DNA from 4 places in the Kitasatospora sp. NPDC101108 genome. Region 3 is predicted to be linked to each of the others. Evidence: riboswitches for the same ligand, from Rfam matches in the RefSeq annotation. Region 3 holds a riboswitch; each other region holds the start of a gene.
What was found. A riboswitch is a leader RNA that binds a small molecule or an ion and turns the genes downstream of it on or off. The one in region 3 is predicted to bind cobalamin.
Positions count from the first base shown of each region.

Region 1: linked by a shared signal. The riboswitch ahead of ACZ6Z8_RS08825 (FecCD family ABC transporter permease) and the one ahead of nicT (Nickel transporter NicT) in region 3 are both predicted to bind cobalamin.
Region 2: linked by a shared signal. The riboswitch ahead of ACZ6Z8_RS08970 (ribonucleoside-diphosphate reductase subunit alpha) and the one ahead of nicT (Nickel transporter NicT) in region 3 are both predicted to bind cobalamin.
Region 4: linked by a shared signal. The riboswitch ahead of ACZ6Z8_RS30905 (cobalamin biosynthesis protein) and the one ahead of nicT (Nickel transporter NicT) in region 3 are both predicted to bind cobalamin.

Region 1 covers NZ_JBVJLM010000003.1:107,615-112,843, forward strand. The annotation lists gene ACZ6Z8_RS08810 (CGNR zinc finger domain-containing protein) at 1-276, shown strand, start outside; gene sodX (nickel-type superoxide dismutase maturation protease) at 281-643, opposite strand; gene sodN (superoxide dismutase, Ni) at 901-1,296, shown strand; cobalamin riboswitch at 1,378-1,505, shown strand; gene ACZ6Z8_RS08825 (FecCD family ABC transporter permease) at 1,627-2,679, shown strand; gene ACZ6Z8_RS08830 (ABC transporter ATP-binding protein) at 2,676-3,533, shown strand; gene ACZ6Z8_RS08835 (ABC transporter substrate-binding protein) at 3,543-4,535, shown strand; gene ACZ6Z8_RS08840 (nuclear transport factor 2 family protein) at 4,640-5,023, shown strand; gene ACZ6Z8_RS08845 (GNAT family N-acetyltransferase) at 5,033-5,229, shown strand, end outside.
Region 2 covers NZ_JBVJLM010000003.1:141,390-146,618, reverse strand. The annotation lists gene ACZ6Z8_RS08980 (hypothetical protein) at 1-221, opposite strand, end outside; gene ACZ6Z8_RS08975 (ribonucleotide-diphosphate reductase subunit beta) at 307-1,323, opposite strand; gene ACZ6Z8_RS08970 (ribonucleoside-diphosphate reductase subunit alpha) at 1,323-3,743, opposite strand; cobalamin riboswitch at 3,935-4,060, opposite strand; gene ACZ6Z8_RS08965 (glycosyltransferase family 39 protein) at 4,140-5,229, opposite strand, start outside.
Region 3 covers NZ_JBVJLM010000012.1:216,304-221,532, reverse strand. The annotation lists gene ACZ6Z8_RS25580 (M24 family metallopeptidase) at 75-1,181, opposite strand; gene ACZ6Z8_RS25575 (helix-turn-helix domain-containing protein) at 1,268-1,840, opposite strand; gene ACZ6Z8_RS25570 (EamA family transporter) at 2,004-2,855, shown strand; gene nicT (Nickel transporter NicT) at 2,859-3,977, opposite strand; cobalamin riboswitch at 4,010-4,204, opposite strand; gene ACZ6Z8_RS25560 (ArsR/SmtB family transcription factor) at 4,286-4,669, shown strand; gene ACZ6Z8_RS25555 (hypothetical protein) at 4,756-5,229, shown strand, end outside.
Region 4 covers NZ_JBVJLM010000019.1:76,285-81,513, forward strand. The annotation lists gene ACZ6Z8_RS30895 (alpha/beta hydrolase family protein) at 214-1,335, opposite strand; gene ACZ6Z8_RS30900 (helix-turn-helix domain-containing protein) at 1,469-2,164, opposite strand; cobalamin riboswitch at 2,361-2,523, shown strand; gene ACZ6Z8_RS30905 (cobalamin biosynthesis protein) at 2,636-3,598, shown strand; gene ACZ6Z8_RS30910 (cobyric acid synthase) at 3,595-5,109, shown strand; gene ACZ6Z8_RS30915 (putative cobaltochelatase) at 5,106-5,229, shown strand, end outside.

The DNA.
Region 1 (5,229 bases), on a different contig from region 3:
CCGCGCTGGCACCTGCACCTGGCCGACAACTCGCCCACCGCCACCGCGCACTTCAGCGCCGTCGCCTGCATGGGCCTGGCCGTCCACCTCACCGAGCTGGGCGCCGACCGGCTCGGCATCTGCCAGGCCGCGCCGTGCCGCAATGCCTACCTGGACACCTCGACCAACCGCTCCCGCCGCTACTGCTCCGACCGCTGCGCCACCCGCGCCAACGTCGCCGCGTACCGGGCCCGCAAGCGGCAGGAGGCCGAGGCCGCCCTGCACCCGGGGAACTGAGAGGTCAGACCTCTTCGACCCACACGCCGAGGCGGCGGGCCAGGCCCGGCAGCCGGAACAGCCGGGGGCCGAGCAGCAGCCGCTCCAGCCTCCGGCCCGGCGCCAGCCAGGCCGGGCTCGGGCGCAGCCGCAGCAGCACCCGGCCGAGCACCAGCTCGTCCGGGACCGGACCGTAGCTGCGGCTGTCGCTGTCCACCGGGCGGTTGTCGGACAGCAGCCACCAGCCCTTCGGGCGGCGCTCGACGGCCCGCTTCACCACCAGCAGGTCCTGCTGGAAGGGGTGCCGGAACAGCACCACCGCACCGGGCCGGATCGGCGCTCCGTAGCGGACCAGCAGCTGGTCGCCCTCGCGCAGGGTCGGCACCATCGACGGGCCCGCCACGTCGACCAGCCCGAACGGCACCACGCCGCCGCCCGCGCCGCCCTGCGGTTCCGTGCTCCGCGCCACGACTCCTCCTCCCGACCGCCCGGCCCCAGTCTGCCGTACGGACCGCCGTCCGTTCGATGTCCGGATTACCCCGGTTACGGGTCCGCCTTTTGCCCTAGGCCCACCGCCCGGCCGCGAAACCCGGAGGCCGGAAGGGTAGTCTCGGGCGCGGGAAGACGATCTAAGGAAGGACTCCCATGTTCTCTCGTCTGTTTGCACCGCGTGCCACCGCCCACGCCCACTGCGACCTGCCGTGCGGTGTGTACGACCCGGCGCAGGCCAAGCTGGAGGCCGAGTCGGTCAAGGCCACCCAGGAGAAGTACCAGGCCAACGAGGACCCGCACTTCCGCGCCCGCGCCATCATCATCAAGGAGCAGCGCGCCGAGGCCGTCAAGCACCACATCTCGGTGCTGTGGAGCGACTACTTCAAGGCCCCGCACTTCGAGAAGTACCCGCAGCTGCACAAGCTGATCAACGACACCCTGAAGGCCGCCTCGGCCGCCAAGGCGTCCACCGACCCGGCCACCGGCCAGGCGCTGCTGGACCTGATCGCCGAGGTCGACAAGATCTTCTGGGAGACCAAGCAGGCCTGAGCCTGACGCGTCGCCAGCCGACCGCCCCCGTCCGCTCCGTCGGACGGGGGCGGTCGTGCGTTCACGTGCGATCCCACCCCCGGTAAGGACTGCTCGGCGTGAGTGACTGTTATGCTGCCAGGGCGTCCGAGGGGGAAGTCCGGTGCGAATCCGGCGCTGACCCGCAACGGTGAGCACGGCCCGGAGCCCCCGGGTCGCGCCAGCCCGATCGCCCCCGGCCGCTGAACTCCCGACAACTCGCCGTGGACTGCGAGGGGAAGGCGCCCGGGCACGCCCCCGGCCGGCGCCCGCCCCGGCACACCCGCGGCCCGAGGCAAGGCGCGACCGCACGTGAGTGACCCCGTTCGCCGACTACCGACCGTCCCGCTCGCCCTCGGCCTGGCCGTCGCCCTGCTGCTCTCCCTGCTCTGCGGGGTCGCGTTCGGCACCTCCGGGATCGAACTGCCCCAGGTGCTGCGCCTGTTGGGCGCCGGACTGACGGGCGGGCGGCTGGACGCGGACGAGGCGGCCGGGTACGCGATCGTCTGGGAGATCCGGCTGCCGCGCACCCTGCTGGCCGCCGTGGTCGGGGCCGGACTGGCCGCCACCGGGGTCGCCGTCCAGGCGCTGGTGCGCAACGCCCTCGCCGACCCCTTCGTACTCGGCATCTCCTCCGGCGCGGCCGTCGGCGCCAACGCCGTGCTGCTGTTCGGCGCCTTCGCCTCGCTCGGGGTGTGGGCGATCTCCGTCTCCGCGTTCGGCTCCGCGCTGGCCGCCATGGCACTGGTCTACCTCGCCGCCCGCACCGCGTACGGGCTCACCCCGCTGCGGCTGGTGCTCACCGGCACCGCCCTCTCCTACGGCTTCTCGGCCGCCACCACCCTGATGGTCTTCTCCGCCGACCACGCCGAGGCCGCCCGGGACGCCATGATGTGGCTGCTCGGCAGCCTCGGCGGCGCCACCTGGGGCTCGGTGCCGATCGCCGCCGCCACCGTCCTGGCCGGGCTGGCCCATCTGACCTGCGTCGCCGGGCGGTTGGACGCACTCGCCATGGGCGACGAGACCTCCGCCTCGCTCGGGGTGGACCCGGACCGGCTGCGCCGGGAGCTCTTCGCGGTGACCGCCGCCGTCACCGGCACCGTGGTCGCGGTCAGCGGGGCGATCGGCTTCGTCGGACTGCTGGTGCCGCACCTGGCCCGGATGCTGGTCGGCGCCGGGCACCGCCGGGTGCTGGTGGTCGCGCCGCTCGCCGGGGCCCTGCTGCTGGTCTGGGTGGACATCAGCTCGCGCACCCTGCTGGCGCCCGCCGAACTGCCCGTCGGGGTGTTCACCGCGGTGCTCGGGGTGCCCGCCTTCCTGCTGATGATGCGCCGGCGCGGCCAGGCCCTCGGGGGCGGGCGATGACCGGGCCCTCCGGGACGCCCGGGCCCTCCGGGGTGACCGTGACCGCCGGGACCGGGACCACCGGGGTGGCGGCGGCCGAGGAACTCTCCGTCGACGGCGTCTCGGTGGAGCTGGCCGGTGCCCGGCTGGTGCACGAGGTGAGCCTGGCGGCCGCCGCCGGCCAGATGGTCGGGCTGATCGGCCCGAACGGCAGCGGCAAGTCGACCCTGCTGCGCTGCGTCTACCGGGTGCTGCGGCCGGCCGGCGGCGTTGTCCGGCTGGCCGGCGACGACCTGCACGCGCTCACCGCCCGCCGGGCGGCCACCCGGGTCGCCGCACTGACCCAGGAGCACACCGCCGAGTTCGACTTCACCGTGGCCGAGGTGGTCGCGATGGGCCGGCTGCCGCACCGGCGCGGCCCGGGCGGTCCGAGCGCCGAGGACCACGAGCGCTGCACCGCCGCCCTGCGCAGGGTCAGGGCCGAACACCTCGCCGGACGCGGCTTCCTGAACCTCTCCGGGGGCGAGAAGCAGCGGGTGCTGTTCGCCCGCGCACTGGTCCAGGAGCCGCGTCTGCTGGTGCTGGACGAGCCCACCAACCACCTGGACGTCGCCCACCAGTTGGAGGTGCTGGCACTCGCCCGCGAGGCCGGCCCCACGGTGCTCACCGCACTGCACGACCTCAACCTGGCGGCGGGCCACTGCGACCGGCTGTACGTGCTGGAGGCCGGACGGATCGTCGCCGCCGGACCGCCCGCCGAGGTGCTCCGACCCGCCCTGCTGGCCGAGGTGTTCGGCGTCCGGGCCACCCCGGTCCGCCACCCCGTGACCGGCACCCTCCAGCTGCTGTTCGACCGCCTCCCCCGAACCCCCTGAGGAACCCCCGTGCGTACCAAGGCCGTTGCCCCCGCCGTCCTGCTCACCCTCGGACTGACCGCCTGCGGCGCCGAGATCGCCCCGAAGGAGGCCGACGCCGCCTCCGCCCACTACCCGGTGACCGTGACGAACTGCGGCGAGCGGCACACCTTCCCGCGGAAGCCCGCCCGGGTGGTGACCAACGACGTCAACATCACCGAACTGATGCTCTCGCTCGGCCTCGCCGACCGGATGGCCGGCTACGTGATGCCCGACGACAAGGGCCGGGTCGACCAGGTCCCCTGGAAGGACGGCTACCAGCGGACCACCTGGCTCTCCAAGAAGGTGCTCACCAAGGAGATCGCCCTGGACGCCCGGGCCGATCTGGTGTTCGCCGGCTGGCACTACGGCTTCGACGAGGGCAGCGGCGTCACCCCGCAGGCGTTCGAGGCCCTGGGCATCGACTCCTACGTGCTCAGTGAGTCCTGCCGCAGCGGCACGGGGAGCGAGCGCGGGGTGATGGACCCGCTGGACGCGCTCTACACCGACCTGGCCAACCTCGGCGAGATCTTCGACGTCAAGGACCGCGCCGACGCCCTGATCGCCGAGTCGAGGGCGAGGATCGCCGCCGTCCCGCAGCCCGAGCGCCGCCCGTCCGTCTTCCTCTACGACAGCGGGCAGGACAAGCCGTACACCGCCGGGAAGTTCGCCGCCGCGAACGCGATCATCGCCAGGGCCGGCGGCACCAACGTCATGGGCGACCTCGCGGACACCTGGGTGACCGCCGGCTGGGAGAGCGTGGTGCGGCGCGATCCCGAGGTGATCGTGATCAACAGCTACGCGATCCCGAGCGCCGAGGAGAAGCGGGCCTTCCTCAAGTCCTTCCCGCCGCTGGCGAACGTCTCCGCGATCAGGAACGACCGGATCGTCGTCATGGACTACGTCGACCTGGTCGAGAGCCCGCGCAACCCGGCCGCGATCAGCACCCTGGCCGACTTCCTGCGCACCGTCCCGGCCCGCTGACCGGCCCGCCCGCAGCCCCCGTTCGAAGCCTCCGGTCGGAGCCTCCGGTCGGGCGTACGCTCGAAGGTGCGAAGCCGAGGGAACCCGACCGGAGGAGCGAGACCATGAGCACCATGGCGGCCCCCGCCGCCTTCGACACCCGAGCGCTGCGCGAGGGCATCGAGCGCCGCGACGCCGAGGCCCTGCTGGCGCTGTACGCCGAGGACGCCGAGCTGCGCGTGGTCGACCGCAAGACCCAGCCCAGCCACCCCCTGGTGATGCACGGGCGGGACGAGATCGGCGCCATGCTGGACGACGTCTACGGCCGCGAGATGACCCACAAGCTCGAACAGGTGGTGGTCCAGGGCGACCACGTCGCCTTCCTGGAGTCCTGCCGCTACCCGGACGGGGTGCGGGTGCTCATGGCGTCGATGGCCGATCTGCGGGACGGCCGGATCGTCGACCAGACCTCCGTCCAGGCCTGGGACGAGACGGGGCCGGAGCAGTAGGCTCGCGGCATGATCCGCACCGCCGTCGTCACCGACGTTCCCGTCGTCCTGGCCATGATCCGCGAACTGGCGGAGTACGAGAAGGCCCCGCAGGAGGCGGTGGCCACCGAGGAGCAGCTGCGCGAGGCGCTGTTCGGCGCCACCCCGGCGCTGTTCGGCCTGATCGCCGAGGACGACGCCACCGGCGAGCCGGTCGGCTTCGCGGT
Region 2 (5,229 bases), on a different contig from region 3:
TAGCTGCGGTCGCCGAGCACCGCCGTGCGGGTGCGTGCCTTCCGGGTGGTCGGCACGTTGTGGCCGTTGATGTTCATCGCGCCGTGGTCGCGGTCGGGCACCACCGTGACGGTGGGCATCCCCGCCCCCTGGACCCGTGCCACGACGGACGGCCAGCGGTCGTGACTGACCTGTATCGGCCCGAACGGGCCGTCGACCACACGCTGTTGGAGCTTGGACATATCTGCGCTTCCCCCGAACACCGAGAACCGACAGCGGAGCTGCCGTGAACGGCAGCTCCGCTGTTTTTGCTGAACGATATTCGACCTAGAAGTCGTCGTCGAAGGACACCGAGCCCTCGACCGCGACCTGGTACGCCGACACCCGGCGCTCGAAGAAGTTGGTCAGCTCCTGGACGTTCTGGAGCTCCATGAACCCGAACGGGTTGGTCGACCCGTACCGGATCGGCATCCCGAGGCGGGCCAGGCGCTGGTCGGCGACGGCCTCCAGGTACTGGCGCATGGAGTCGGTGTTCATGCCGGCGAGACCGTCACCGCACAGGTCCTGGGCGAACTGGAGCTCGGCCGCGACGGCTTCCTCCAGCATCTCGGTGACCTGCTTGGCCATCTCGTCGTCGAAGAGGTCGGGCTCCTCCTCACGGACGGTGTCGACGACCGACATCGCGAAGTCCATGTGCATGGACTCGTCGCGGAACACCCAGTTGGTGCCGGTCGCGAGACCGTGCAGCAGACCGCGCGACCGGAACCAGTACACGTACGCGAACGCGCCGTAGAAGAACAGACCCTCGACGCAGGCCGCGAAGCAGATCAGGTTCAGCAGGAAGGCCCGCCGGTCCTCCTTGGTCCGCAGCGACTCGATGTGGTCGACCGCGTTCATGTACTTGAAGCAGAACTGGGCCTTCTGGTGGATGGAGGGGATGTTCTCCACCGCCGCGAAGGCCGCGTTGCGGTCCTCCGGGTCCGGAAGGTAGGTGTCCAGCAGCGTCAGGTAGAACTGGACGTGGACGGCCTCTTCGAACAGCTGTCGCGAGAGGTACAGCCGTGCCTCGGGCGAGTTGATGTGCTTGTAGAGGCTCAGCACCACGTTGTTGGCGACGATCGAGTCACCCGTCGCGAAGAAGGCGACCAGGCGGCCGATCAGGTGGCGCTCGCCCTCGCTCAGCTTGGCGAGGTCGGCGACGTCCGAGTGCAGGTCCACCTCCTCGACGGTCCAGGTGTTCTTGATCGCGTCGCGGTACCGGTCGTAGAACGACGGGTAGCGCATCGGGCGCAGGGTCAGCTCGAAGCCGGGGTCGAGCAGCATCTTGCGGTCGTCGGCGGTCATTACTGGCAGGCCTCGCAGGACTCGGGGTTCTCCAGGGAGCAGGCGATGGCGGCTTCCTGCTCCGGCGTGAGGGCGGGGGTGCCCACGGGGATCGTGCCGGCGGGCACGGGCGCGGCCGCGCGCGCGGCGCCGGAGGCGGCCTGGGCGATGCGGGTCGCCGGGCGCGAACGCAGGTAGTAGGTGGTCTTCAGACCGACCTTCCACGCGTACGCGTACATCGAGCTGAGCTTGCCGATGGTCGGCGCCGCCATGAACAGGTTCAGCGACTGGCTCTGGTCCAGGTACGGCATGCGGGCCGCGGCCAGGTCGATCAGCGCGCGCTGGGGCAGCTCCCAGGCGGTGCGGTACAGCGAACGGACCTCGGCGGGCAGCCAACCCAGCTCCTGCACCGAGCCGTTGGCGTCGCGCAGCGCGTCGCGGGTCTGCTGGTCCCAGACGCCGAGCTCCTTGAGCTCGCGCACCAGGTACGGGTTGACCTGGAGGAACTCGCCGGAGAGCGTCTCGCGCTTGAACAGGTTGGACACCTGCGGCTCGATGCACTCGTACACACCGGCGATGGACGCGATGGTCGCGGTCGGCGCGATCGCGAGCAGCAGCGAGTTGCGCAGGCCGGTCTCGGCGATGCGGGCGCGCAGGGCGGTCCAGCGGTCGGCCCACTGGGGGGCGGCCGTCGGGAAGTGGTCGATGTGCAGCTCGCCGCGGGCGGCGCGGGTCTCGCCGTAGGCCTCGTGGCGGCCCAGCTGCTCGGCCAGGTCGGCGGAGCGCTCGTAGGCGGTGAGCATGATGCGCTCGGAGATCAGCGTCGACAGCTGCTTGGCCTCGGCCGAGTCGAAGTCGATCCGCAGCTTGAAGAAGACGTCCTGCAGGCCCATCACGCCGAGGCCGACCGGGCGCCAGCGGGAGTTGGACGTACCGGCCTCGGTGGTCGGGTAGAAGTTGATGTCCACCACGCGGTCGAGGAAGGTCACGGCCGTGCGGACGGTGGCGTCCAGGCGCTCCCAGTCCATCGCGCCCAGCAGGTCGTCGGCCGAGGCGCCGGCAGCCACGTGGGCGCCGAGGTTGACCGAGCCGAGGTTGCAGACGGCGGTCTCGGAGTCGTCCGTGACCTCCAGGATCTCGGTGCACAGGTTGGAGGAGTGCACCGTGCGGCCCGGCAGCGCGGTCTGGTTGGCGGCGCGGTTGGAGGCGTCCTTGAAGGTCATCCAGCCGTTGCCGGTCTGCGCGAGGGTGCGCATCATGCGGGCGTAGAGGGTCTGCGCCGGGATGGTGCGGACGGCCTTGCCGGCCAGCTCGGCCTTGCGGTAGGCCTCGTCGAACTCCTCGCCCCACAGGTCGACCAGCTCGGGCACGTCGGCCGGGGAGAACAGCGACCAGTCGGCGTTGGCGTTGACCCGGCGCATGAACTCGTCCGGGATCCAGTGGGCCAGGTTGAGGTTGTGGGTGCGGCGCGCCTCCTCACCGGTGTTGTCGCGCAGCTCCAGGAACTCCTCGATGTCCGCGTGCCAGGTCTCCAGGTAGACGCAGGCCGCGCCCTTGCGGCGGCCGCCCTGGTTGACGGCGGCGACCGAGGAGTCGAGGGTGCGCAGGAACGGGACGATGCCGTTGGACTTGCCGTTGGTGCCGCGGATCAGGCTGCCGCGCGAGCGGATGCGCGAGTAGGACAGGCCGATGCCGCCGGCGTGCTTGGAGAGCCGGGCGATCTGCGCGTAGCGGTTGTAGATCGAGTCCAGGTTGTCCAGCGGCGAGTCGAGCAGGTAGCAGCTGGACATCTGCGGGTGCCGGGTGCCGGAGTTGAAGAGCGTCGGCGAGGAGGTCAGGTACTCCAGGCGGCTCATCAGGCCGTACAGCTCGGCCACCTCGCGCACCGACTGCTCGGAGTCGCCGACCGCCAGGCCGCAGGCGACGCGGAGCAGGAAGTGCTGCGGGGTCTCGATGACCTTGCGGGTGATCGGGTGGCGCAGCAGGTAGCGGGACTGCACGGTGCGCAGGCCGAAGTACTCGAAGCGGTCGTCGCCCTGGGCGTCGATCAGGGCGTCGAGGGCGGCGGCGTGCTTGGCGACGAAGGCCGCGGTGGTGTCGCCGATCAGGCCCTCGGCGTGGCCGACGGCGATCGAGGCGGAGAAGGAGACCGAGCCCTGGCTGTTCGCCTCGTCGACGATCTCCAGGGCGAGCAGGCGGGCCGCGAGCTTCGAGTACTGGGGGTCCTCGGCGATCATCGACGCGGCGGCGTCCACGGCCAGCCCGCGCAGCTCGGCGAAGTCCGAGCCGGCGTGGCGGCCGCGCAGCGCGGCGGCGGCGACATGGCCGGGGTCGACCTCGGTGAGGTCGGCGCTGCGGTCGGTGAGCAGCCGCAGCAGCGCGCCCCCGGGGTCGGAGACCGTCGGGTCGGTGAAGGCGGAACCGGAGCCCTGGGCGGGCAGGGTGGCTGAGGCAGCGGTGGTCAAGGCGCTCTCTCCTGGCGGCGATCGGCGGCGTGATCGGGGTCACCCGGGCCGATCTGGGCAGGGGAGCACGGCGCGGACGCAAACAGCGCCGCGCGAGGTGTCTCCCCGGCCCGCCCGCGAGGCCCGGAGGGGTGGTGCTCAGTGCCGGCGCGGCCTCTGCGGGAGGGCCGTGGCGCACGCTGTCGGCAGGTACTCGGACTCGCGGGCGCAGCTGCTGGAGCCGCCCGCACACCGCTGCGGGGCAGTCCCGGACTCCCACCGGGTTCCCCTGCATCGACAGCAGGAGTGAGCATACATGTAGTGCCGGCTGACTGCGGCGGCACCATATGTTGTGCCTGTCGTGTTGCGCGTGTCGACGGGCCGGGCGGCCGATCAGTGCTTCAGGTACACCTTGTACGTGCTCGAATCACCCGTCGGAGAGGTGAATTGGGCGATCAGCCGGTAGTGCCCGCTGGCGGTCAGAGCGGCGCTGAGCGCGCGGTCGGTGGCCTCCGGCGCGGTGCTGTCCAGAACGACCATGGTGAACCAGCCGTTCCGGATCGCGGCCGTGCTGCCGTCCGTGCCGCGGTGCTGCACTCCGGCGTCATCGCGGTAGTCCGTCCCGGCCTGCGCCGAGATCCACTGCTCGGGCTTGCTGACGCTGCCGAGGTAGTACTCGGCGAGTCCGTCGACCTCGGTGAGGTAGTGGCCCTGGGGGACGGCGTGCGCCCTCAGGACGGCCAGCAGGCGGCCGGAATCGGGCCCGTTCTGGTAGCGCAGGGCGGACTGCTCCATGCCCAGGGCCAGGAGCGCGACCCAGACCAGGATGCCCAGCTGAGGGTGGCGGAAGTGGGCGCCGACCAGCCGGGTGAGGCCGAGCCCCGCGAGCGGGGCGGCGAGCAGCATGCCGTAGCCGAGGTGGCGGAACAGCGCGCCGGAGGTACCGGTCCACAGGTGGGCGGCGGGGATCAGCAGTGCGGTGAAGGTCAGGACGGTGCCGAGCAGGACGCGCTGGCCCCGGGTGGTGGCGGCGCCGTCATTCTCGGGCGACTCGTGTTCGTTCATCTGCTCGCGGCGGACGTACGAGACCGTGCCGGCCACCGCGAGGAGGGTGAACAGGCCGCTCCACTGGAGGGTGCCTAGCAGGATGGAGCCGGTCGAGCCGGGGGCGTTGCCGTGCGCGGGGGACCAGTGGGCGACCTTCCCCAGCTGGCCGTAGGGCAGCAGCAGGAGGACGGTGCCGGCGCCCAGCAGCAGGGCGCGCAGCGCGGCCGGGCCGGGCCGGCGGTGCGGCCAGGCACCGGCCAGGGCCAGGAGGACCAGGGCGGGGGCCGCGAAGACCGCCGAGTGGGCCACGGCGCAGGCCAGGGCGACGGGCGGGGCGGCGGTCAGAACCAGGGCCGGGGAGCGCCGGGCGGTGAACACCGTGAGCCAGGCCGCGAGGGCGACCAGGAGGACGGCGAGGGACTCGGGGGCGCCGTAG
Region 3 (5,229 bases):
GCACTTACTCCTGGATATAGCTGTCAAGGAACCAAGGGATCGCGTCCTGCCGTCGACGGCCTTCGGGGCCGCCGTCACAGGGCGAGGAGCTCCTTGGTGGTGATGGTGAGCAGCTCGGGCCCGCCCTCTTCGAGGGGGCGCACGACGAGCGTGTCCTCGATCCGGACCCCGCCCTTGCCCGGGAGGTGGACCCCCGGACCGACGGTGACCGGTACGCGGCTGTCCAGTTTACCCATGTCCGACGGACCGAGACGCGGCGCCTCCCGGATCTCCAGCCCGATGCCGTGGCCCACCGGGTGCGGCGAGGCCTCGGTGTGGCCGGCCGCCTCCAGGACCTGCCGGGCCACCCGGTCGGGCACGCACTGCTCGACGCCCGGGCCGAGCGCCTCCCGGCCGGCCCGCTGGGCGCGGAAGACCAGCCGGTGCAGCTCGACCTGCCAGGGCGCGGGAGCGGCGCCGATCACGAAGGTCCGGGCGGTCGAGACCCGGTAGCCCCGGTACTGGGCGCCCATCACCACGGTGAGGAAGTCACCCTCCTCCACCCGGCGGTCGGTCGGCTGGTGGGCGGGCTGGCCGGAGTGGCTGCCGGTGCCGACCGAGACCGGGAAGGCCGCCCGGTCGGCGCCGTGGTCGATCATCCGGCGCTCCAGCTCCATCGCCAGGTGCCGTTCGGTGCGGCCGACCAGGATCGACTCCAGCAGCTCGCCGAGCGCCTGGTCGGCGATCTCGGCGGCGATCCGCAGGTCGGCGATCTCGTGCTCGTCCTTCACCACCCGCAGCCGCTCCACCACCTGACCGAGGTCCCCCAGCCGGGCCCCCTCCACCAGCTCCGCGACCGCCCGGTGCCGGGTGACGGTCAGGTCGTGCTCCTCCACCGCGAGCTTCCGCACCCCGAGCCGCCCGGCCGCGGCCGCCGCCGCCAGCGCGGTGTCCGCCCCGGCCGGCACCGGCACCTGGGTGACCTCGCCGTCGATCAGGTGCTCCCCCGAGTCGTCCGGCGGCAGGTCGTCCGGCAGCGACAGCAGCGCCCGCTCCCCGGTCAGCAGCAGCGTCGCCCCGCAGGGCGCGCAGCCCGTCAGGTACCGCACGTTCGCCGCCCGGGTGACCAGCGCCGCATCGGCCCCGGCCGCACTGCAGTGCGCCCTCACCCGCTCCCGCCGCCCCGCGTACGCATCCACCATGCGTCGAGCCTACGAACCCCCGGCCCGAACCGCCCGCCGAGCGCCCGCGAAGAGCGCCGAACGCCCCCTGGCGGGGACTTCCGGGTTCAGCGCGGCGGGGGGACCGACACCACCATGGTGAGGCGCAGTTCCCGCTCGCCCGCGTTGCGGTAGACGTGCGCGTGGGAGGCGTCGAAGGAGACCGTGCTGCCGGCCGGGACCGTGTGGAGCCGTTCGCCGTGCATCAGGGTCAGCTCGCCGTCGACGACGCGCAGGATCTCCACCGTGCCGGCGGGGTGCGGCTCGGCCGAGTACTCCTCGCCCGGCTTCATCCGCCAGTCCCACAGTTCCAGCGGGCCGGGCGCCTCGATGCCGTGGAGCAGGGTGCCGGTGCCGCCGTGCGGGCCGGTCCAGAGCGGGACGGCCTGGTCGGCGGGCACGATCCGGACGTCCGGGCCCTCCTCGTAGTCGAGCAGCGTGGCGATCGAGACGCCGAGGGCGTCGCCGATCCGGACCACGGTGGCCACGCTCGGGTTGGTGCGGCCCTGTTCGATCTGGACGATCATGCCGCGGCTCACCCCGGAGCGGGCGGCGAGGGCGTCCAGGGTGTGGCCGCGCTCGGTGCGCAGCCGCTTGACGTTCCGGGCAAGGGCCCGGGAGACGAGGTCGGGGTCCGGCACGCGGGCAGTCCTCCGGTGTCCACCGTACGAGACGTACAGAATATTGTTCGGTCGAGTTCAGTTCATTGCACTACGCTGCGGTTCCGGCAACGAGTCCATCCGACTGTACTTCGGAGTGCATTGTGCTGTCCTCCAGCCTGTCCTCGATCGGCAGGCCCCTCCCATGACCGTCCTGCTCGCCCTGTCCGCCAGCCTGCTCACCGGCCTGGGCGACTTCGGCGGCGGCGTCCTCACCCGCCGGCTGCCCGCGCTCGCCGTCGTGGTCGTCTCCCAGGCCGCGGCCACCGTCGTCCTGCTCCTCGCGGTCCTGGCCACCGGCGGCTGGGCCGATGCCTCGCCCGCGCTCTGGAACGCCGTCGCCGCCGGGGTGATCGGCCCGTTCGCGATGCTCGCCTTCTACCGGGCGCTCGCGCTCGGCCCGATGGGCGTGGTGTCCCCGCTGGCCACCGTCGGCGTCGTGGTCCCGGTCGGCGTCGGGCTCGCGCTCGGCGAGCGACCCGGCCTCGGCCAGCTGGCCGGGATCGCGGTGGCGGTGGCCGGCGTGGTGCTGGCCGGCGGCCCCGAACGCGGCGGGCCGTCCGCCGCCCGCACGGCCCTGCTGCTCACCCTGGCCGCCGCGTTCGGCTTCGGCGCCAACATGTCCCTGCTCTCGCAGGCCTCGGCCGGCGGCGGACTGCTGCTCGTGCTGTGCGTCCAGCGGCTGGTCAACGTCGTCGTGGGCGGTGCCGCGCTGCTGGTCGGCCCGCGCGGCACCGACACCTCCGGGCTGCTGCCGGAGCTGCGCTCCCGACTGCCCCTGCTCACCGGCGTCGGCCTGGTCGACGTGGCCGGCAACGCCACCTACGCGCTGGCCTCGCACGGCGGCTCGGCGGCGGTGGCCGCCGTGCTCGCCTCGCTCTACCCCGTGGTCACCGCGCTGATGGCGCGCGGGGTGCTCAAGGAGCGGCTGCGCCCGGTCCAGGTGGTCGGCGCCGGGCTCGCCGTCGCGGGCACCCTGCTGCTCGCCGCGGCGTGACCGCTACTTCGGCGGCTCGGCGGGCGTCCAGCGCTTCTCGACGCCCGCCAGCTTCCAGTACGCGATGGCGATCGCCCACACCACCACGAACAGCCCCGCGATCGCGTAGCCGACGTTGTCCAGCGAGATGTCCGCGATGAACCCGGTCACCGGGTCGGTCAGGTCGAGCTTCTCGTGCAGCACCCCGACCAGCTCGATGGTGCCGATGATGAAGGCCACCGCGATCGACAGCCCGGTGATGGTCAGGTTGTAGTACACCTTGCGCACCGGGTTGGAGAAGGCCCACTGGTACGCGAAGTTCATGAACGTCCCGTCCAGGGTGTCGAACAGGCTCATCCCCGCCGCGAACAGCAGCGGCAGGCAGATGATCGCGTACCAGGGCAGCCCGGCCGCCGCGCCCGAACCGGCCATCACCATCAGGGTCACCTCGGTCGCGGTGTCGAAGCCCAGGCCCAGCACCATGCCGACCGGGAACATCTGCCCGGGCCGGGTGATCGAGCGGGTCGCCCGGTTGAGGATCCGGGCCATGAGGCCGCGCGAGTTGAGGTGCTCCTCCAGCTCGGCCTCGTCGTACCTCCCGGCCCGCATCGAGCGGAACACCTTGAGGATGCCGAGCAGCGCCGCCAGGTTGAGCGCGCCGATCAGGTAGAGGAAGGCGCCGGAGGCCGTGGTGCCGACCACCCCGAGCCACTTGTGGGTGGCCGAGTCGTCGTCCATCAGGGTGTTCGCCAGCTGGGCGCCGCCCGCCACCAGGGCGGCCATGATGACCACCATCGAGGAGTGGCCGAGCGCGAACCAGAAGCCCACCGAGACCGGGCGCTTGCCGTCCGCCATCAGCTTGCGGGTGGTGTTGTCGATCACCGCGATGTGGTCGGCGTCGAAGGCGTGCCGCATGCCCAGGGTGTACGCGGTGATGCCGAGGCCGACCCCGAAGACCTGGGTGCCGACGGCGTAGTCGTGCGGGGCGACCAGGAAGACGAGCGTCCCGAACGCCACCACGTGCATGGCCAGGATCACCCCCATCAGCCCGGCGGTACGGATGGTGTCCTCGCGCTTCCACCGGAAGGTGGGCAGGACGGAGGGGGCCGCCTCAGCAGGAGTGGCGGTTTCGGGCAGGGTCATCTTCGGATCACGCTCCAGCACCTCGTGGAATGACTTCGTGAGATGCCGTGGCCGGTCTCCTGGCTTACGGGACTTCCGGACCCGCCTTCCCAGGCGCACGAGGCGCCCAGTGGCACGTGGGTCCGGACAAACCACCCCCCGATCACAGTGGCGAGGGCCGCTCCGGACTGGGACCTGTTGATGGTCCGTCACCGGTCTTCCCGAGCACCACGGCGGGGAACACCGTAGGGGCAGGACCGCACCCTCGCAAGGTTGCGCACCTGTGCAGGTGTTCAGGATCACAGGTCGTGAGCTGCCAGAATGTCCGCATGCATCTCGTACCGGCCGACCGCGCGGGCCACCGCACCATCGACGGACACCGGGTCTGCGAAGCCATCGCCGCCATCGGTGACACCGAGCACGTCCGCTCCTGGGCCGAGCGGTTCTCCCTGCTCTCCGACCCCGGACGGCTCGCCCTGCTGCTCGCCCTCCACCGGGCCGGCCCGCTCGCCGTCAGCGACCTGGCCGTGGCCACCGGCATGCGCGACCCCGCCGTCTCCCAGGCCCTGCGCCTGCTCCGCACCGCGGGAGTGGTCACCGGTGACAAGGACGGACGCGTGGTGCGCTACCGGCTCGTGGACGACGGCATGCGCCCCCTCCTCGACGAGTGCGCCGCCGCCGAGCACGAGGAGCCGGCCGCAGCCGCGGGCTGACCGGCACCGCGAACCGCCCCGGACCGCGGACTGACCGACACTCGGCGAACCACGCCGCAGCGCGGCCGGATGAGTACGATCACGATGTGCCGTCCCACCCCCACGTCTGGCCCGCCGACCGCTGGAACACCCGCCCGGTCAGGGCCCGCGTGCTGGCGGTCGCCCGCACCCTCACCTCGGCCACCAGGGTCCTGGACGTCCTCACCCTGCTCGACCCGGACGGCATCGAGCGGTACTTCACCGTCAACCCCGGCTCCGCCTTCGCCGACCGCGCCCTGGACGACTTCCTCCACGGCCTGCCCGGCTACACCGTGCTGGACTGGGAGGACGCCGTCCGGCGCCGCTTCGACCTGGCCGTCGCCTGCGCCGTCCACGCCTCCATGCACCGCCTGGACGCCCACCTGGTCGTACTGCCGCACGGCGCCGGCTACAACCGCCTGGTCACCGAGTCCACCGGCGACACGGTCAGCGCGGCCGGCCTCTCCCGCCGTGAACTCACCCACCAGGGACGGGTGTTCGTCGACGTCCTCGGCCTCTCCCACCCCGAACAGCTGGACCGG
Region 4 (5,229 bases), on a different contig from region 3:
GGGGCGTTCCGGAACCGCGGGAGGGGGACCGGCGGAAGCGGAGGGCCGGAATCCGGCCAGGTGGCATGTGCCTGGCGGGTGGTGGCGGCGCGCAGGAAGTCGGCGGGACCGACTTCGAGTGCGGTGGAGGGTGCTCCGATTTCCGCCGTTCGGGAGCAAATTTCCCCCTTTACCGCTTCATTGCTTCACTGCTTCACGGTCAGAGCAACGGGGTCAGAGCAGCGGGGTGAGCCAGCGCCGGAGGAGTTCGGTGTAGTGCTCGGGGGCGGAATTCCACAGGGCCGCGTGTTCGGCGCCCGGGAAACGCTGGAGGTTCACCACGTCGTGGCGGGCGGCGGCCAGGCGCTCCACGGTGGCGAAGGAGGCGATCCGGTCATCCGGGCTGTGCAGGACCAGGGTGGGCACCCGCAGGTCCGCGCCCTCGGCGAGGCGGGAGGAGTCCGCGAGGTCCACCCCCGTACGGCCCTGCGCGGCCAGCGCGCCCAGTTCGGCGGAGACACCGGTGAACCCGGCCCGGGCGGCGTCCCGGCGCGCCGCGCTCGGGAGGTCGAGGACCGGCGAGTCCAGGACGAGCCCGCTGACCGTGTGCGCCCAGGCGGAACGGGCAACGGTCTGCAGGACCGTTGTGGCGCCCACCGACCAGCCGTAGAGGATCACCCGGCCCGCGCCGCTGTCCAGGGCCAGCCGCACCGCCGACTCGACGTCCCGCCACTCCGTCTCGCCGAAGTGGCTGTAGCCGTCGGGGGAGGCCGGGGCGCCCGCGTCGCCGCGGTAGGTGACGGCGAGGGCCGGCAGGCCGAGGCGGTGCAGGACGGGCAGCACCGGGAGGGTCTGCTGGCGGTCGGCCTCGGGGCCGTGCACCAGGATCACCCAGGTGCCGCGTTTGCCGTCGATCCGCCAGGCGGGGAGGGCGCCGAGCTCGCCGTCGGCGGCGGTCGCGGTGTAGGCGAGGCCGAACGCCTGGGCGGGGTCGCCCAGGTGCACGCGCGGGGTGAAGCGGACCTCGGTACCGGGCCTCAGGATGCCCCGGTCGGCCCGGACCAGCCGACGGGTGACGCTCTGGGCGTCGCGGTGCAGGATCTCCTCGGCCACCGCGTGCCCGTCGTCGTCCCACTCGATCGCCCAGCGGCCGGGCAGCAGGCTCTCGGGGCGGCGGCTGAACGTGACCCGGCCGGCGCCGAGGCTCCGCACCACCACCGGCCCCGCCTCCGGCTCGACCGGCCCCTGCACCCCGGGGCGGACCATCCGCTCGGAGGCCCGGCGGCCGACTACCAGGACGGCGGCCCCCGCCCCGACGGCGGCGGCCGCCACGACGGCTGCGGTTCCCCAACGCATTTCGTTCCCCGCTCTGTTTCACGGACCGGACGGTGTTCGAGCACCAGTCCACCGGAGTTCCGCCGTTCCGGCCACCGGGCCGACCCGTCCGGGGGACGGCCGGTGGGCTGTCGGGCTGTCGGGCCGGTGGCGGTCAGACCGGGATGGCGGGGCCCTGGATGCTGAGGAGGTGCCAGAAGCGGGGGGTGAGGGGCTGCGTGGCGGTGCGGGGCTGGGTGGTGGTGCCCCAGTGGGAGGGGACGTGGTGCTCCTGGTGGAGGACCGGGAGGACGGCGGCGAGGTCGGCCTCCGGGACGGGCACCAGGCGGGCGAGCGGGCCCAGGTGGGGCTGCCAGCGGGCGGCCACGCACTGGCGCAGGAGGCGGTCGAGGGCCTCGCCGCGTCCGGTGGCCTCGACCAGTTCGGTCAGCCGCAGGCCCAGCACCTGGGCGAGGGCGTGGGTCCGGTCCGGGTCACCGTCCCACTGGCCGGTCAGCTCGGCCTGCCGGTAGGCGGGCAGCGACACTCCGGCCCGCTCGGCGACGGTCTCCTGGGGGAGCTCCCGGGCGAGGCGGTGGTCGCGCAGGCTCACCGGGCGGCCGTCCATCAGTTGGTCGGCCGGGCACCAGAGGGCCCTGGCCAGTGCGACGAACTCGGCCTCGCCGGGGCGCAGGTCGCCGTTCTCCCAGGCGAGCACGTGGCCGGGCAGCAGTCGTACGCCGTGGGCGGCCATGCCCTCGGCGACCTGCTCGGGGGTCAGCCCGAGGCCGGCCCGGTGGGCGCGGGCGGCCTCGGGTGAGAACGGGACGGGAGAAGGGGCGGCAGTGGTGGGGGACTTTCTGCGGCGCATGGCACCGAACCGTAGGTGCGGTGCCCGGCCCGGCCCAGCCGACGAACGCACGAAGCGGAGCTGACGGGCCCTCCCCCGCGCTGGGCGATCACACAGGTCCGGTCCCCGTGCCGGGTGTGACCGACCCCTCTTTGACCTCGGTTGACTCCCGGTTCGGCCGCGTGATGGGATCCTGGGGCCAAACGGAGGCATGGAGAGGAAGCCGGTGCGAGTCCGGCGCGGTCCCGCCACTGTCACCGGGGAGCACGCTCGGAATCCCTCCTCGCCCGCCGTCGCGCAGGAGGGGCCCATCACGGCGGGCCGTCAGAAGCCGCCGCTGGAAGGCCCGGGGGTGCGTTCGACCCGGAAGCCAGGAGACTCTCGGCCCCCGGTACGTCGATCCAGGGCGCGGACCCTGAGTGAGGACACCCACGCGATGCAGGCTGCCCCGCCCCGTCCGGCCCCGAGCTGCCCGTCGAGCTGCCTGCCGCCGTGCGCCCGCTGACCCGGGCCGCCGTCTTCGCGCTCGGGGCCGTCGCGGGCTACGCCGCCGACGCCCGTTTCGCCGACCCGCGCCGCGGCCACCCCGTCGCCCTGTTCGGCAGCGCCGCGACCCGTCTGGAGCGGCGCGTGTGGCGTGACGACCGGACCGCCGGAGCCGGGTACACGGCGCTGTGCGTGGGCGCGGTCGCGGCCGGCGCGCTGGCGCTGGACCGTACGGTCGGGCGCCGTCCGACGGGCCGGGCCGCGCTGGCGGCCGCCGCGACCTGGACGGTGCTCGGCGGCACCTCGCTGACCCGGGAGGCGCGCACCATCGGCCGCTCGCTGGCCGCGGGCGATCTGACGGCCGCCAGGGAGCGGCTGCCGCACCTGTGCGGGCGGGATCCGAGCGCGCTGGACGGACAGCAGATCGCCCGGGCGGTGGTCGAGTCGGTGGCCGAGAACACCGCCGACGCCGTGGTGAACGCGCTGGCCTGGGGCGCCCTGGCCGGCACCCCGGGGCTGCTGGCCTTCCGCGCCGTCAACACCCTGGACGCCATGGTGGGCCACCGCTCGCCCCGCTACGCCCGCTTCGGCTGGGCCTCCGCCCGGCTGGACGACGTCGCGGGCTGGCCGGGCGCCCGGCTGACCGCGCTGCTGACGGTGGCCGCCGCGCCCGAGCCGCGGACCGCCTGGCGGGTCTGGCGCCGGGACGGCTCCGCGCACCCGAGCCCGAACGCGGGCCAGGCCGAGTCGGCCTTCGCGGGCGCGGTGGGCGTACGGCTCGGCGGGACGCTCCGGTACGGCGAGCGGGTGGAGCACCGGCCGGTGCTGGGCGCCGAATTGCGGCCGGTGACGGTGGACGACATCGAGCGGGCCTGCACGCTGTCCCGGCGGGTGGGCGCACTGGCGCTGGGTACGACGGTCGCGGGGCACGTCCTGCTGCGGATGCTGTTCGGGAGGGGTGGAGCATGAACAACGCGCTGCTGGTCGCCGGGACGACCTCGGACGCGGGCAAGAGCGTGGTGACGGCCGGGATCTGCCGTTGGCTGGTCCGTCAGGGCGTGCGGGTGGCGCCGTTCAAGGCGCAGAACATGTCGCTGAACTCCTTCGTCACCGCCGACGGTGCCGAGATCGGCCGCGCCCAGGCGATGCAGGCGCAGGCCGCCCGGGTGGAGCCGGAGGCGGCGATGAACCCGGTGCTGCTGAAGCCCGGCGCGGACGGCCGCAGCCAGGTGGTGCTGCTCGGCCGGCCGGTCGCCGAGGTGGGCGCGCTGGACTACCGCGAGCGCAAGCCCGTTCTGCTGGAACGCGCCCTGGAGTGCCTGGCGGACCTTCGCCGGCGCTACGACGTGGTGGTGTGCGAGGGCGCCGGGTCGCCCGCGGAGATCAACCTGCGCGACCGGGACATCGCCAACATGGGTCTGGCCACGGCCGCCGCCCTGCCCGTGGTGGTGGTCGGGGACATCGACCGCGGCGGGGTCTTCGCGGCGATGTACGGGACGCTGGCGCTGCTGTCCGCGGAGGACCAGCGGCACGTGGCGGGCTGGTTCGTCAACAAGTTCCGCGGCGACGCCCGGCTGCTGGCGCCCGGCCTGGAGATGCTGCACGAGCTGACCGGCCGTCCGGTGCTGGGCACCCTGCCGATGCTGCCGGGGCTGTGGCTGGACGCCGAGGACTCGCTCGACCTGTCCACGGTGGTGGACCGGGCGGAGGGGCCCGGACCGCTCGGGGCGGACGTGCTGCGGGTGGCCGTGGTGCGCTTCCCCCGGCTGTCCAACTTCACCGACCTGGACGCGCTGGCGCAGGAGCCCGGCGTGCTGGTGCGCTGGGCGACCCGGCCGGAGGAGCTGGCCGACGCCGACCTGGTCGTGCTGCCCGGCACCCGGGCCACGGTGGCGGACCTCGCCTGGCTGCGCGAGCGCGGTTTGGAGCCGGCGCTGAAGGCCCGGGCGGCGGCCGGGCTGCCGATCCTCGGGGTCTGCGGCGGCTACCAGATGCTGGCGCGCTCGATCGACGACACGGTGGAGTCGAAGGCGGGCCTCGTCGACGGGCTCGGTCTGCTGCCGACCGACGTCCGCTTCGGCGCCGAGAAGGTGCTGGCGCGGCCGGTCGGCGAGGCGTACGGCCAGCGGGTCGAGGGTTACGAGATCCACCACGGGGTGGTGTCCGTCGAGGGCGGCGAGGCCTTCCTCGACGGCTGCCGGGTCGGCCCGGTCTGGGGCACCACCTGGCACGGCGCGCTGGAGAACGACGGCTTCCGCCGTGAACTCCTGTGCAATGTCGCCGAGTTGGCCGGGCGGGCGTTCGTTCCGGCGCCGGACACCTCCTTCGCCGCGGCCCGCGAGGCCCGGTTGGACCGGCTGGGCGACCTGATCGAGGAACACGCGGACACCGACGCGCTGTGGAAGCTGATCGAGGGCGGGGTGCCGGCGGCCGGAACGCTGCCCTTCCTCCCGCCCGGGGCACCTGGGAGTGACGCATGAGTGACGTCCGCTATCCGTTCACCGCGATCGTCGGCATGGCCGACCTGCGGCTCGGGCTGCTGCTGAACGCGGTCTCCCCGGCCGTGGGCGGCGTGCTGGTGCGCGGCGAGAAGGGCACCG